DNA from 3 places in the Thioalkalivibrio sp. ALE9 genome. Region 1 is predicted to be linked to each of the others. Evidence: predicted binding sites of a transcription regulator. Region 1 holds the regulator's gene; each other region holds the start of a gene.
The links. Region 1 encodes sigma-54, which starts transcription at its own class of promoters, with help from an activator protein. Its sites were predicted from a motif close to TGGCANGNTNCNTGCTT; they were not measured.
Positions count from the first base shown of each region.

Region 2: D106_RS0111605 (DUF4168 domain-containing protein) is a predicted target of sigma-54. The motif match lies at 2,646-2,662, and genes of this name have one in related genera.
Region 3: glnL (nitrogen regulation protein NR(II)) is a predicted target of sigma-54. The motif match lies at 2,018-2,034, and genes of this name have one in related genera.

Region 1 is NZ_KB898129.1:78,796-83,693, forward strand. It holds gene lptC (LPS export ABC transporter periplasmic protein LptC) at 38-583, shown strand; gene lptA (lipopolysaccharide transport periplasmic protein LptA) at 564-1,091, shown strand; gene lptB (LPS export ABC transporter ATP-binding protein) at 1,088-1,858, shown strand; gene D106_RS0110675 (RNA polymerase factor sigma-54) at 1,948-3,429, shown strand; gene hpf (ribosome hibernation-promoting factor, HPF/YfiA family) at 3,446-3,784, shown strand; gene D106_RS0110685 (PTS sugar transporter subunit IIA) at 3,788-4,255, shown strand; gene hprK (HPr(Ser) kinase/phosphatase) at 4,307-4,898, shown strand, end outside.
Region 2 is NZ_KB898132.1:27,626-32,523, reverse strand. It holds gene D106_RS0111615 (ATP-binding protein) at 1-1,088, shown strand, start outside; gene D106_RS0111610 (sigma-54 dependent transcriptional regulator) at 1,085-2,512, shown strand; gene D106_RS0111605 (DUF4168 domain-containing protein) at 2,807-3,328, shown strand; gene rplM (50S ribosomal protein L13) at 3,567-3,995, shown strand; gene rpsI (30S ribosomal protein S9) at 4,027-4,419, shown strand; tRNA gene D106_RS0111590 (tRNA-Gln) at 4,463-4,536, shown strand.
Region 3 is NZ_KB898123.1:234,907-239,804, forward strand. It holds gene D106_RS0104290 (DUF2782 domain-containing protein) at 1-239, shown strand, start outside; gene D106_RS0104295 (hypothetical protein) at 233-1,093, shown strand; gene D106_RS0104300 (DUF4124 domain-containing protein) at 1,205-1,861, shown strand; gene glnL (nitrogen regulation protein NR(II)) at 2,046-3,143, shown strand; gene ntrC (nitrogen regulation protein NR(I)) at 3,143-4,579, shown strand; gene D106_RS0104315 (dihydroorotate dehydrogenase) at 4,834-4,898, opposite strand, start outside.

The sequences.
Region 1 (4,898 bases):
CCGGCGGAGACGCAACCGGTACGGTCTGGCGCCGCCGTTGGTCCTGTTCACGCTGGCGTGCGCAAGCCCCGCAACCGCCGAGGTCACCCCGCCCGAGGGCGAGGTGACCCTGCAGATCGACGGATTCACGCTGCACGCCACCGGCGACGACGGTGAGCGGACCCACCGGCTGCAGGGCACCCGACTGCGCGAATTCGGCCGCGACGGGCCGCAGTGGGTGGATGACCCGGAACTCGACCTGTTCGCCGATGGCGGTATCGAATGGCGCTGGACCGCCCCGGCGGCCCTGCACCGCCCGGCTGACGAAACCCTGGACCTGGTCGGCCCCACCCACGGCGTACAACCAGCCCGCGGCGAACGCGTGCAGACGGTCATCGACTCGCGGGATGTACGTATCGCCACAGACACCATGGTCGCCACCTCGGACGCCCTCTCCACCCTGAACCAGCCCGGGCTGTTCCAGCGCGGCACCGGCCTGCGCGTGGACTCGCGAGCGGATACCATAGAGCTGTTCCATGACGTGTACTCGCTCTACAGCGAGGCGAGCGAGGAGGACCCCGCGCATGACCCCGATCCCGAATAGCCGCCGCCTGCCGGGCCTGCTTGCGGCGGCCGGCCTCCTCTCCGCCCTGCTGGCGACGCCGGCCCTGGGCCAGCAGGGATCGGGACCCTCGCTGCCGGTGGAGATCACCGCCGACCGCGCGGAGATGGACGAACGCCAGGGCCTGGGCACCTACACCGGGGACGTGATCGTGATCCGCGGCGACATGACGCTGGAGGCCGACACGGTCTACGTGCGCACCCGGGATCGTCGCCCTTACGAGATGGAGGCCCACGGCGAGCCGGCCCGCCTGGAATCCCCCGACCCCGAGACCGGCGAGATGCGTATCGCCACCGCGCTGCGCATCGACTACCTGCTGAACGAGGACCGCATGATCCTCACCGACCAGGCCCATGTGATCACCGCCAGCGAAGAGGCGCGCGGCAAGCGCATCACCTACGACCTGACCACCGACGTGATCGAGGCCGAACGCGGCGAGGGCGACAGCGAACGCGTACGTATCACCATCCAGCCACGCGACGACGAATGAACGCACCCGCCACCAGCCCGGCGCCGGAACCCGCCGAGGCCCGTGATCGCCTGATCGGGCGCGAACTGACCAAGCGCTACGGCCAGCGCACCGTGCTCGACCAGGTGGATGTCGACCTCGCACCCGGTGAAGTGGTCGGCCTACTGGGTCCCAACGGCGCCGGCAAGACCACCTGCTTCTACAGCCTGGTCGGGCTGATCCGCCCTAACGCCGGGCGCATCACCCTGGGCGGGCACGACATCACCCGCGCGCCCATCCACGTGCGCGCCCGCGCCGGTCTCGGCTACCTGCCCCAGGAGGCCTCGATCTTTCGCCGCCTGAGCGTGTGGGACAACCTGCAGGCCGTGCTGGAACTGCGTCCCGGACTGGACCGCCACGAACGCCGGCGTATCGGCGACGCGCTGATCGAGGAGTTTCAGCTCGAGACCGTGCGCCACAGCCCCGGGATCGCGCTGTCCGGCGGCGAACGTCGGCGCGCCGAGATTGCGCGGGCCCTGGCCGGTGACCCGCAATTCATCTGCCTGGACGAGCCCTTTGCCGGGGTGGACCCGATCTCGGTGGGCGATATCCAGGATGTAATTCGCCACCTTGCAGCGCGCGGCATCGGGGTTCTGATCTCCGATCACAACGTGCGCGAAACCCTCGGGATCTGCCACAGGGCCTATATTCTGAGCGAGGGGCGCCTGCTGGCCGCCGGGACACCCGACGAGCTACTGGCCGACCCCCAGGTGCGCCGGGTCTATCTCGGCGAGAATTTCCGCCTGTGATTCCGGCACGCGCACAACCCGCGCCGGTGCACAAACCACGAGGCAGCATTTAAGATCGCTCTTATGGTCACCCGCGACCCGCACAGCCAATGCTGAAACCCGGCCTGAATCTTCAGCTGGGTCAGACGCTCACCATGACCCCGCAACTGCAGCAGGCGATCCGCCTGTTGCAGTTGTCCACGCTCGAGCTGCAGGTGGAGATCCAGCAGGCGCTGGAGAGCAACCCCATGCTCGAACAGGTGGAAGACGAGGACGACATGGGCGGGGCCGAGCGCCTGGACGCGGAGGGCGAGGTGGTGGAAGGCGACCGCATGGAGGCCACTACCACCAGCGATGACGTGATTCCCGAGGAGCTCACCACCGACAGCCGCTGGGACGACATCTACGAACCGCCGCCCGCCCCCAAGGGCGTGGATGACCGCGACCCGCTGGAAAACACCAGCGACGACGACGGCGAGGGCCTGCAGGACCACCTGCTGTGGCAGCTGCACCTGAGCCACCTGACTCCGCGCGACCAGCGCATCGGCGCGGCCCTGATCGACGCGATCAGCCCCGACGGCTATCTCGAAGGCGACCTCGAGACGCTGGCCGAGACCATCAGCCGCGGCGAGGAAGAGCCCGTCGGCGTGGATGAGGTCGAGGCAGTCCTGCACTGGATCCAGCAGTGCGACCCCCTGGGCGTGGGCGCGCGCGATCTGCGCGAATGCCTGGAGATTCAGCTGCGCGAACTGGCCCCGGACGCCCCCGCCCGCGAGGCCGCCCGGGCGATCCTGGAACACGGCATGGACAGCCTGGGCAAGCGCGATTACAAAGCCCTGCAACGCCAGTCGGGTGTGCGCGACCCGGACGAACTGGCGCGCGCCCTGGACCTGATCCGCACCCTGAACCCGCGGCCGGGCGCGCAGATCAGTGCCGCCACCTCCGAATACGTGGTGCCCGATGTCTACGTGCGCCACACCCCGGAGGGCTGGCGCGTGGAGCTGAACCCGGAAATCGCGCCACGCATCCGTATCAACGACCTCTACGCCGGCATGGTGCGCCAGGTATCGGATGCCCGCGACAGTGCCTTCATGCGCGACCAGCTGCAGGAGGCGCGCTGGTTCCTGAAGAGCCTGCACAGCCGCAACGACACCCTGCTGCGCGTCGCCGAGGCGATTGTCCATCGCCAGCAAGGCTTCCTGGAACACGGCGAGGTCGCGATGCAGCCATTGATCCTGCGCGATATCGCCGAGATCCTGGAGATGCACGAATCGACCATCTCCCGGGTGACCACCCAGAAATACATGCACACCCCGCGCGGAGTCTTCGAGTTCAAGTATTTCTTCTCCAGCCATGTCGGCACCAACGACGGTGGCGAGTGTTCCGCCACCGCCATCCGTGCCATGATTCGCGAATTGATCGACGACGAACCCGCGAACAAGCCGCTCAGCGATGCCCGGCTCGCCCAGATCCTGGCGGACCGGGGCATCAATGTGGCGCGTCGCACCGTGGCCAAGTACCGCGAGGCGATGCACATCCCTTCATCCAGCGAACGCCGGCAGATGGCCTCCATGCCCACCGGCCACAAGTAACCAAGGAGTCCCGACCATGCAGATCAACCTGACCGGCCACCATGTGGACCTCACCGACGCCCTGCGCGACTACGTCAACGAGAAGTTCGCGAAGCTGGAACGCCACTTCGACAAGGTCATCGACGTGCACGTCGTGCTGACCCACGAGAAGACCCAGAACCAGTTCAACAAGGCCGAGGCGAATCTCCAGGTCAGCGGCAATCACATCCACGCGGAGGCCTCCCACGAGGACATGTACGCCGCCATCGACGCGCTGATCGACAAGGTCGACCGCCAGCTGATCAAGCACAAGGAAAAGGTCAAGGATCATCACCGGGCCGAGGGCGCCCAGCGCAACCGTGAGCAGGCCTCCTGACCCATGTCCATTGCCGAGCTGATCACCGCCGAGCGCATCCGCCTGGAGCCGGAATGCTCCAGTCAGAAGCGGGCCCTGGAGGCCCTGTCGGAACTCCTCGCCGGCGGCGGTGATGCCGGCGGACCGGGCAGCACCGCGATCTTCGAGGCCCTGTCCGCGCGCGAAAAGCTGGGCTCCACCGGCCTGGGCCATGGGGTTGCGATCCCCCATGGCCGCCTGGCCGATCTCGAGGCTCCGCGCGTGGCCGTCCTGCGCCTGGAGAGCGGCGTCGACTTCGACGCCATGGACCACGAGCCGGTCGATATCCTGATCGCCCTGCTGGTCCCGGAGGCCGCCACCAGCGATCACCTCGACCTGCTGGCCCAGCTGGCGCGCGGGCTTTCGCAACCGGACACCATTGCCGCCCTGCGCCGGGCCGGCGATGCCGCCAGCCTGGAACAGGAACTCGTCCGCCGCTTCCGCGAGGGCTGATCCCGTGCGCCCCGCACCCTGCCACGCCACCGATCCCCGCCGGCCCTGCTCATGAACGAGGCACTGGGCGAAGGCGGGATTGCCCGCGACATCAACGTGGAGAGCCTGATCCAGGCTATGGGCAACCGCCTGGATCTGCGCTTCGTGCATGGCGAGCACGCCGCCCCCGACCGCAAGCTGGTCGGCGAGGACGGGGATGACCTGCCACTGGCCGGCCACCTCAACCTGATCCGCCCCAACCGCATCCAGGTCATCGGGGACTTCGAGGCCCGCTACATCGCCGGCCTCAGCGACGACCAGCGCAACGACCTGATCCTGGAGATGGCCCGCACCGGCACCACCGCGGTGATCTTCGCCGAGGACACCTGTCCGTTCTCGGAGATGCCCCATGCCCCGCAGGAGGCGCTGCCGCTGATCCTGTGCTCCAGCACCAGCAGCCACGAGATCATCGCGCTGCTGCGCTACTTCCTGCAGCAGCGTCTGGCGCACTTCGAGGTGCGCCATGGCGTGTTCATGGAGATCCTCGGCATCGGCGTCCTGATCAGCGGGGCCTCCAGCGTCGGCAAGAGCGAGGTGGCGCTGGAGCTGATCTCGCGCGGGCACCGCCTGATCGCCGACGATGCCCCCGAGTTCGCGCGCATCG
Region 2 (4,898 bases), on a different contig from region 1:
GCGAGACCTTCTCCTTCTTCCTGCCGTTGTCCGATCCGGCCGGGCGGATCGTGGGCCTGCTGCAGGTGACCCGCGATGTGACCCCGTTCCGGGCCTTTGTCACCCAGCTGCAGTGGCAGGGCGGGTTGCTGATGCTGGCGGTCAGTGCGCTGTTCCTGCTGGTCGTACTGTTCGGCTACCACCGCGCCGTCGGCCGGCATGTGTCGCGCCTGATGGCCGCGATGCGCGCGATCGGCGATGGCCAGCGCGGCCTGCGGGCGCCGGAGGACGGGCCGGCCGAACTGCGCGGGCTGGCGGTCTCGATGAACCGCATGATGGAGCGCCGCGAGGCCTCGGAGGCGGAACTGGAGGCGCAGCGCCACGAGCAGGTGCGGCTCGAGGAAAAGCTGCGGCACTCGGAGAAGCTGGCGGCGATCGGCCAGCTCGCGGCCGGTGTGGCGCATGAGCTGGGGACACCGCTCGGGATTATCGCCGGGCGGGTGCAGCGGGCCATTCGCCGCCTGCCGGAGCCGGATCCTGCGCGCAAGGAGATGGAGGCGTTGCAGGCCGAACTCGAGCGGGTGGAGACCATCGTGCGGCAGTTGCTGGACTTTGCCCGTCGCAATCCCCTGCAGGAACGCCCCCTGGACCTCGCGCAACTGGTCGGCGACCTGGTCGAGCGGGTGCGCGCGCGGCACGCGCCCGACGCGATCCGGTTCCAGGTGGACGGGGAGGCGCTGGTCGTCGCGGCCGATCGTCTGCGCCTCGGACAGGCGCTGGAGAACCTGCTGGAGAACGCGGCCCAGGCGGCCGCCGGTGAGGTGCGGGTCCACTGGCGGGCGGAGGCCGACCGGGTAACCCTGGTGGTGGCCGATGACGGTCCGACCGCCGGGCGCGGGATCGACGACGAACAGGCGGCGCGCCTGTTCGAGCCCTTCTTCACCACCAAACCCACGGGCGAGGGAACCGGACTGGGGCTGGCTGTTGTCCAGGTGGCACTGGAAGATCATCGCGGCACGGTCGCGCTGGATCGCAGCGTGCCCGGAGAGACCCGCTTTGTCGTGCATCTGCCGCTGGCCACTGACGAACCGCAGGAGACGCGCCTATGAGCGCCGCGCCACAAACACTCGCCGCGCCCCCGGAATCGGTCCTTGTCGTCGAAGACGACCGCGGACATCGCGAATTGCTGCACGAGGAGCTGGCCGAGGCCGGCTACGCGGTCACCGCGGTAGGCAGCGCCGAGGACGCCGCGCGGGCACTGGCACAGCAGGCCTTCAGTCTGGTGGTCAGTGACCTGCGTCTGCCGGGCGCCGACGGGTTTCAGGTGCTCGAGGACGCGCGCGCCCGGGTGCCGGCGCCGGGCTTCATCATGCTGACGGGCTTCGGGACCATCGACCAGGCCGTGGCCGCACTGAAGGCGGGGGCGGACGACTTTCTGACCAAGCCGGTGGACCTCGATCATCTGCGCCTGGCTGCGGACCGGGTAACCGAGGCGCGTCGCCTGAAGGACGAGGTGCGGCGCTATCGCGAGGTGCTCGCCCGGGCCGACGGGTTTCATGGCATGCAGGGACACAGTCCGGCCATGCTGCAGATGTTCGACCTGATCCGGCGGATCGCGGCCGCCGACGGCAGCGTCCTGATTACCGGCGAGTCCGGGACCGGCAAGGAACTCGTGGCGCGGGCGCTGCACGCGGAAAGTGACCGGGCGCACGGGCCGTTCGTCGCGCTCAACTGCGCCGGCATCCCCGAGGCCCTGCTGGAGTCGGAGCTGCTGGGGCATGTAGCGGGTGCCTTCAGTGGGGCCAAGGGTGCCCGTCGAGGACTGTTCACCGAGGCACATGGGGGAACCCTGTTCCTGGACGAGATCGCCGAGATGCCGGTGGCGATGCAAAGCAAGCTGCTGCGCCTGCTGCAGGACGGACGGGTGCGCCCGGTGGGCGCCAACGAGGAGATCGAGACGGATGTGCGTATCGTCGCGGCCACCCACCAGGACCTGCAGGCGCACATGGCCGACGGCCGTTTCCGCGAGGATCTCTACTATCGCCTGGAGACCTTCCGCATCGAGATCCCGCCGCTGCGAGAACGCGGTGACGATATCGAGTACCTGGCCCTGCAGTTCCTGCGCCAGCAAGCCCTGGCCCGAGGCCTGCCCGAGCGGCGTCTCAGCCCGGAGGCCCTGCGCGCGCTGGTGCGCTACCCCTTCCCCGGGAACGTACGCGAACTGGCCAGCCTCATCGAGCGCGCCGCCACCCTGGCCACGGGCGAGGTGATCGAGACCCGGGACCTGCCGGAACGCGTGTTCGCGATCGGCGGCGAAGATGCGGGTGTGGCCGCCGGTGGTGCCGGCGCAGAGGTGTTACCCGTAGCGGGAGTCGGCGACGACACCCAATGGCCGACGCTGGAAGAGCGCGAGCGCGACTACATTCAGCGGGTCCTGGAGCACGTGGGCGGCAACAAGCAGCGGGCCGCGCGCATCCTCGGCATCGGACGCAAGACGCTCTACCGCAAGCTCGGCGAATCCGACCCGTCGTGACATCCTGACCCGGGTCGAGCTGACCCATGTGTCATTATGACCCATTCACAATCCCGCCGTCGGCGGACGCCCTGTCAGCTGATTCCGTCCTAAGCATCTGATTATTATAGAATGTCTCCCCGGTTGCCATTGTTGGCACGATGCCTGCTCCTCTTCGGGCAGCAATCGGAGAAGCGCAGCCCGCACGGGCTCATTCCTCCTCACACGGTTGCGGCGCGGCTGGACCGGGGGCGCCTCGAGCGGGTCCCGGTCGGCCGCGAGATCCGATCGAACCAAAGGAAAAGGAGCAACATGATGAATATGCGCAAGACGATCCTCGCAATGGCCCTGACCTCCCTGTTTGCCGTGGGTGGCGCGGCCTCCGCGCAGTATGGTGGTGCCGAAGGCGGCGCCGGCGGTGGCGACATGGGCGGCGCCCAGGGTGGCCAGCCCCCGGCCCAGGAAGGCGGTGCCGGCGCCGGCGGCGGTGCCCAGGGCGGCCAGCCGCCGCAGGGTGGCGCCCAGGGTGGCGCGGCCCAGGGCGGAGCCCCGATGCAGGAAGCCCCCGAGGTGGACCTGAGCGAAGAGGACATCGACACCTTCGTGACCGCCTTCGTCGCGGTGCAGGAAGTGCGCGAGGACTTCGCTGACCGCCTGCAGAACGCCGAGGACGAGACCGAGGCGCAGTCCATGCAGCAGGAAGCTCAGGACGAAATGGTCAGCGCCGTGGAAGATGCGGGCATGAGCGTCGAGGAATACAACGAAGTCGCCATGGCCCTGCAGAACGACCCCGAGCTGATGCAGGAAGTGCAGGAGCGCGCCGAAGCTCAGCTGTAAACGGGTTGTGTGCCGCCCCGGGCCTTGCGCCCGGGGCCTGCAAGGGGGGCCGCCCTTCGGGGCGGCCCCTTTATTATGTGCGGAGGGCGCTCGCGCAGGCCCCGGCCCGCCACGTCGCCTCCGGTGGACGTCGAGCGCGGCCCGTCTCGCGAATTGTCCCTTTTGCTTGAATCGGGTGAAGGGAAGCGTTATTCTTGCGCGCTTTCTGAATCGCCCCGACCTCGGAGCATCGAACATCATGAGTACCATCAGCGCCAAGCCGGCCGAAGTCGAACGCGACTGGTTTCTCGTCGACGCCGACGGCAAGACCCTCGGCCGACTCGCCACGGAGATCGCACGCCGTCTGCGCGGGAAGCACAAGCCCGTGTACACGCCGCATGTCGATACCGGCGACTACATCGTCGTGATCAACGCGGAGAAGATTCGCGTCTCCGGCAACAAGGCCATGGACAAGAAGTACTTCCACCACACCGGTTATCCGGGTGGCATCAAGGAAGCCAACTTCACCCAGATGATCGAGCGTCATCCGGAGAAGGTGCTGGAGCTTGCCGTGAAGGGCATGCTGCCGCGCAACCCGCTTGGCCGGGCCATGTTCAAGAAGCTCAAGGTCTACGCCGGCACCGAACACCGGCATACGGCCCAGCAGCCGCAGCCGCTCGAAGTCTGAGCCGCCAGAATCAGCAAGGGAATCGATCCGAATGGCTACCAATCAGTATTACGGCACCGGCCGCCGCAAGACCGCCGCTGCGCGCGTCTTCCTGCGCCCGGGTACGGGCAACATCACGGTTAACCAGAAGCCGCTGGACGAGTTCTTCGGCCGCCAGACCTCGCGCATGGTCGTGCGCCAGCCGCTGGAGGCGACCGAGTCCACCGAAAACTTCGACGTGATCGCAACCGTCGAGGGCGGTGGTGGTAACGGCCAGGCCGGTGCGATCCGCCTGGGCATTGCCCGCGCCCTGGTGCAGTACAACGAAGAGCTGCGCTCGCCGCTGCGTCGTGGTGGTCATCTGACCCGCGATGCCCGCGAGGTGGAGCGGAAGAAGATCGGCCTGCGCAAGGCCCGTCGTGCAACCCAGTACTCGAAGCGTTAAAATTCGGCTCGAGTTTCTGCGGGACGCACGCGATCCGGTTTACTGGGGGATCGTCTAGCGGTAGGACTACGGACTCTGACTCCGTCAACCCAGGTTCGAATCCTGGTCCCCCAGCCATCCATAGAAAAGGGCCCCCTCGTGGGGCCCTTTTCTATGGATATATGAGCGAGCCCAGGGTTCGAACCTGGAAGGTTCGGCGAAGCGCAGCGGAGCACTGCACGCGCGCCGCGCGTGCAGCCCCGAAGGGGTGAGGCGGCGTAGCCGCCGAATCATCCTGGTCCCCCAGCCATCCATGCGAGCGCGCCCCTCGACGGGGTGCGCTCGCATGTCGCATGAGCGGGCAGTCTTCCGGTTCATGCCAACCCGGGCCCGTCCGATTGGGCCGGTGGATGCCGATCTCCCGCCAGGTCTTGTCGATACTGCAGGGGCGGCTTGCGGTCCGCGTCCTGCCCTCGTTCGTCATCGATCCGCGGCCCCGC
Region 3 (4,898 bases), on a different contig from region 1:
ATGAACGCGCCCGCGAACAGCGCTCGCTGGAGGACGCCGACATCATCATCATCGAGCGCGACGGCGAGACCCGGCGCGAATACCGCATGGGTGGCGAGCTGGTGATGGTCGAGGTCACGCCCGCCGTGGGCCCGACCTACTACCTGATCGACACCACGGGCGACGGCACGCTGGACGGCCGTCGCAACGAGCTCGACCCCAACTTCGTACCCCCTTCCTGGGTGATTTTCCGATGGTAGAGAACGAATCCGAGACCCGGGCCTGCGCCGATGCGACCGGCGTGGCCCTGACCCATGGCCCGGGCGGCCTCGAACTGGATGGCCGGCCGGTGCAGTGTCTGCGCCTGGCATCCGCCGTGGCGCCGGCGCTCGAATCCGCGCTCGGCGAGGTACCTGGCGGCTGCGGTCGCGTGATCGGCCGGGGTGCGGATCCCGATCCTGGTGAGGTCCTGCTGGTGCTGGAGCGCGGTCAGGCGTTGCAGGGCGTGGTTGCGGCCGAGGGGCCCGGCAGTCTGGAGGCCCTGGGCGAGCGCGCCGCCGACTGGCAGGGGCGTCACACGGCCGGGGCCTTGCCCGTCGGCGAGGGCTACCGGCGCGGGGTGCTGCAGCAGCAGATGCGCGAGCGCGCCGATGCGATGGCGTCCACGCTGGATGCCGAGTCCCGGGCGATCCTGGACGCCGAGCTGCACCACCAGGGGCTCTACCGTTTCGAGGACCTGCCGCTGGCGGGAAGCTACTGGCAGTCCGTGCGTATCTACCCGGAAGGTGCCGGTCTTGCCGATCTGGTGATCCCGCCCGCGCCGGTACCGGCCTTCTGGCAGCTCGCGCGCATCGCCCTGGCGCTCGCCGTGGACGCCTCCGGACAGCCGGATGCCGATCGGTACCGGGCCGTGCTGGCCGGGTTCAATGCCCGGCGGCCACTGACTGCAATCGAACGCGGGGCGGCGCCCACGATGCTCCGCCTGGCTGCGCTGGATGACTGGCTGTCCGCGCTGGAGTCGGGAACGGCCGCGGCGGTCGAGCGGGATCGCCTCGCGACCCTGCAGGCCGATGCGGCTCGGCTGCAGGGCGTCTGGGTTCGCGCGGCCGCCTGATCCCGGCTGGCCCGTGCCGGTGGCGCGGGAGCTTCCGGGCTTGTGGTGGTCCGAACGTACACGGGAGGCAGGGTGGTGGTGCCGCGCCATCCCGCCCAAGGAGGAAGACCCATGTTCCGAACCACGCTCTGGCTGGCCTTGTCGCTGGCTGTCCTTCTCGCCCCGGCGCTTGCGAGTGCCGACGTCTACCGCTGGACCGACGATCAGGGCAATGTCCATTTTGGTGACCGTCCGCCCGAGGGGCGCGCCAGCGAGCCCGTGGACGTGCGCGAGCCCATGCGCGCGGTCCCGCTGGAAGGCGCGCGGGAGATTCTCGAACGGCCCGTGCGGCCCCGCGGTCAGCCGGAGGCGGAGGGTGTGTACACGCGGGTCGCAATTGCCCGTCCGGAGGATGGTTCGGGGGTGCGGGCGAACGACGGCAATGTGAGTGCCGAGCTGGATCTCGAGCCAGCGCTGGATGCCGACGCCGGCCATCGCGTGATCTGGGTGCTGAACGGCGAGGAGGCGGGCGAGGGCCAGTCGCCCACGGCGACCTTCGAGGGGCTGAACCGCGGCGAGCATACGCTGCAGGCCCGGATCGTGGACGCATCCGGCGAGGAGCTGGGGGCGAGCGCGACCATCGAGTTCAACGTGTTGCGGATGGCCATTCCGCGCGAGCAGCAACAGCAGCAGCGGCCGCAGCAATTCCCGCCCGGGGGTGCGCCGCAGGCGCCCAGGGCCCCACAGGCACCCAGGGCGCCCCAGCCGGTGACGCCGGCCCCGAACTGATAACCTCGATCTCTGCACTGAAATAGTGCGACCAAAGCCCCATGATGGTGCTATAATTGCACCATCATGGGGCGTTTTAGGTTCTGGGGGGTGGCGATTCGGCTGCGTTTTGTGACCGTGCCCCCGGCTTCGGCGCCCCGCCGGGCGATTCCCGCTTGGCGCGATTCCTGCTTGAGGCCTCTTGATGACCACGCCCGCTTCCAATTCCGGCCCGGCCACCCCGCCCTGGTGGGACGACCTCTCCACGGCCGTGCTGGTGACCGATGCCGAGCTTTGCCTGCTGAGCATGAACAGCGCCGCCGAGGTGCTGCTCGGTCTCAGTCGCGAACGCATCGTCGGGCATGGTCTGGGCCAGTGGCTCAAGCTGGACCGGAATCTGTCCAGCCGCCTGCGCTCGGCGCTGACGCTGGATCAGCCGATCACCCTGCGCGCGCGCCAGATGGAGCCGCTGCGGGCCGAAAGTTTCCTCGCCGACGTGGTCATCACCCCGCTCCGTGGCGAGGGCGACAAGCCGGGGCAGTTGCTGTTCGAGCTGAATGCGATCGATCGCCACGAGCGCATCAGCCGCGAGGAGCAGTTACAGAAGCAGCAGGCGATCACCCGCGCGGTGACCCGGGGGCTGGCCCACGAGATCAAGAACCCGCTGGGCGGACTGCGGGGGGCGGCGCAGTTGCTTGCCAGCGAACTGGACGACTCGGGCCTGAAGGAATACACCCAGATCATCATTCGCGAGGCCGACCGGCTGCGCAGCCTGGTCGATCGCATGCTGGGGCCGAACAACCTGCCGCGGCGCGAGCCCGTCAACCTGCACGAGGTGCTGGAGCACGTGCGGGGCCTGGTCAGTGTGCAGCTGCCGCTGGGGCTGAAGATCCGCGGCGACTATGACCCCAGCATCCCGGACGTGCAGGCCGATCGCGACATGCTGGTGCAGGCGATCCTGAATCTGGTGCAGAACGCGGTGCATGCGCTGGAGGACGGGGGCGAGATCACCCTGAGCTCGCGCATCCTGCGCCAGTACACCATCTCCGGCCATCGCCACCGCCTGGTCGCCAAGCTGAGCGTGCGCGACAACGGGCCCGGTATCCCGGAGGAGATCCGCGAACGCATCTTCTTCCCCATGGTGACCGGCCGCGCCGCCGGGACCGGGCTCGGGTTGCCCATTGCCCAGAGCCTGATCCAGCTGCACGACGGTCTGATCGAATGCCATTCGCGCCCGGGGGCGACCACGTTCGACATCCTGCTGCCCCTTGAACCCCCGAAGGCCCGGGAGGCCAGGAAGTGATGGAGCCCACTGTCTGGATCATTGACGACGACGACTCGATTCGCTGGGTGCTGGAGCGTGCCCTCCAGCGTCACGCGATCGCGGTGCGCGGCTTCGAGACCGCGGACGCCGCCTGGGCGGCGCTCGACCGGGACCCGGTGCCGGACACCATCGTCGCCGATATCCGCATGCCGGGCCTGAATGGCCTGGACTTCCTCGCGCGCATGCAGACGCGCCCCGATCCGCCGCCGGTGATCATCATGACGGCCTTCTCCGATCTGGAGAGCGCCGTGGGCGCCTACCAGACCGGGGCCTTCGAGTACCTGCCCAAGCCGTTCGATGTGGACGAGGCCGTGGCTCTGGTGCAGCGGGCACTGGAGGCGCGGCGCGCCGGGCAGGACAACGGCACCGCTGGCCCCGAGATCGAGGAAACCCCGATCATCGGCGAGGCCCCGGCGATGCAGGAGATGTTCCGCGCCATCGGCCGCCTGTCGCGCAGCAACATCACCGTGCTGATCAACGGGGAGTCGGGCACCGGCAAGGAACTGGTCGCCCGTGCCCTGCACCAGCACAGCCCGCGCGCCGATCAGCCGCTGATTGCCCTGAATACCGCGGCCATCCCCAAGGATCTGCTGGAGAGTGAACTCTTCGGCCACGAACGTGGTGCGTTTACTGGCGCCAACCAGAGCCGCAAGGGCCGTTTCGAACAGGCCGATGGTGGCACGTTGTTTCTCGACGAGATCGGCGACATGCCGTTCGACCTGCAGACCCGGCTGCTGCGCGTGCTGTCCGATGGCACCTTCTACCGCGTGGGTGGCCATACGCCGATCCGGGTGGACGTGCGCATCATCGCCGCGACCCACCAGGATCTGGAGGAACGCGTGCGCGCGGGGCTGTTCCGCGAGGATCTGTTCCACCGTCTGAACGTGATCCGGATCCATGTGCCGTCCCTGCGCGAGCGCCCGGAGGACATCCCGCTGCTGGTGCAGCATTTCATGGCCGAGGTGGCGCAGGAACTGGGGGTCGAAGCCAAGACCATGCGCCCCGAGGTGGTGGCGGAGCTGCAGCGCCTGCCCTGGCCGGGCAACGTGCGTCAGCTGGAGAACACCTGCCGCTGGCTGACCGTGATGGCGTCGGGCCGCGAGGTCCACCTGGACGACCTCCCGGCCGAGCTGCACCAGCCCGCCGAGACCCGGGCCGAGCCGGACGGTGGTCCGGCCGGCGTGGTCGCCGGCCCGCGGGACTGGACGGCCGAACTGGCCCAGGTGGCCCGCCAGCACTGGCAGCGTGGAGACCAGGACCTGCTGGGTTCGGTGCTGCCGCAACTGGAGCGCACGGTGATCCGCGAGGCCCTGAACGCCACCGGCGGCCACCGCCAGCAGGCGGCGGCCCTGCTCGGCTGGGGGCGCAACACCCTCACCCGCAAGATCCACGAACTCGGCCTCGACGACGACTAGGCTGATTTCACCACGAAGCCCACGAAGGCACGAAGAACGGCCAGGTCAAAAGCGGTTCACAGGAAGAAGGGAAGATGGGAAGGGTTTTTGGGTAAAGGCCGCTGGCCCGTGTCCTGGGGCCTGCCCGGCGGGTTGATCAGTCCCGGGGCACCATTCCCGCATTCTTCCGTCCTTCCCATCTTCCTGTTAATGCTCTATCGCTTTTGACCTGGCCGTTCTTCGTGCCTTCGTGTGCTTCGTGGTGAAACAGGCCTTCAGGTGGTGGGGTCCTGCGGGGCGGGCGGGGCGCAGGCGGAGACGGCGCCGTTGAGTTGCAGGG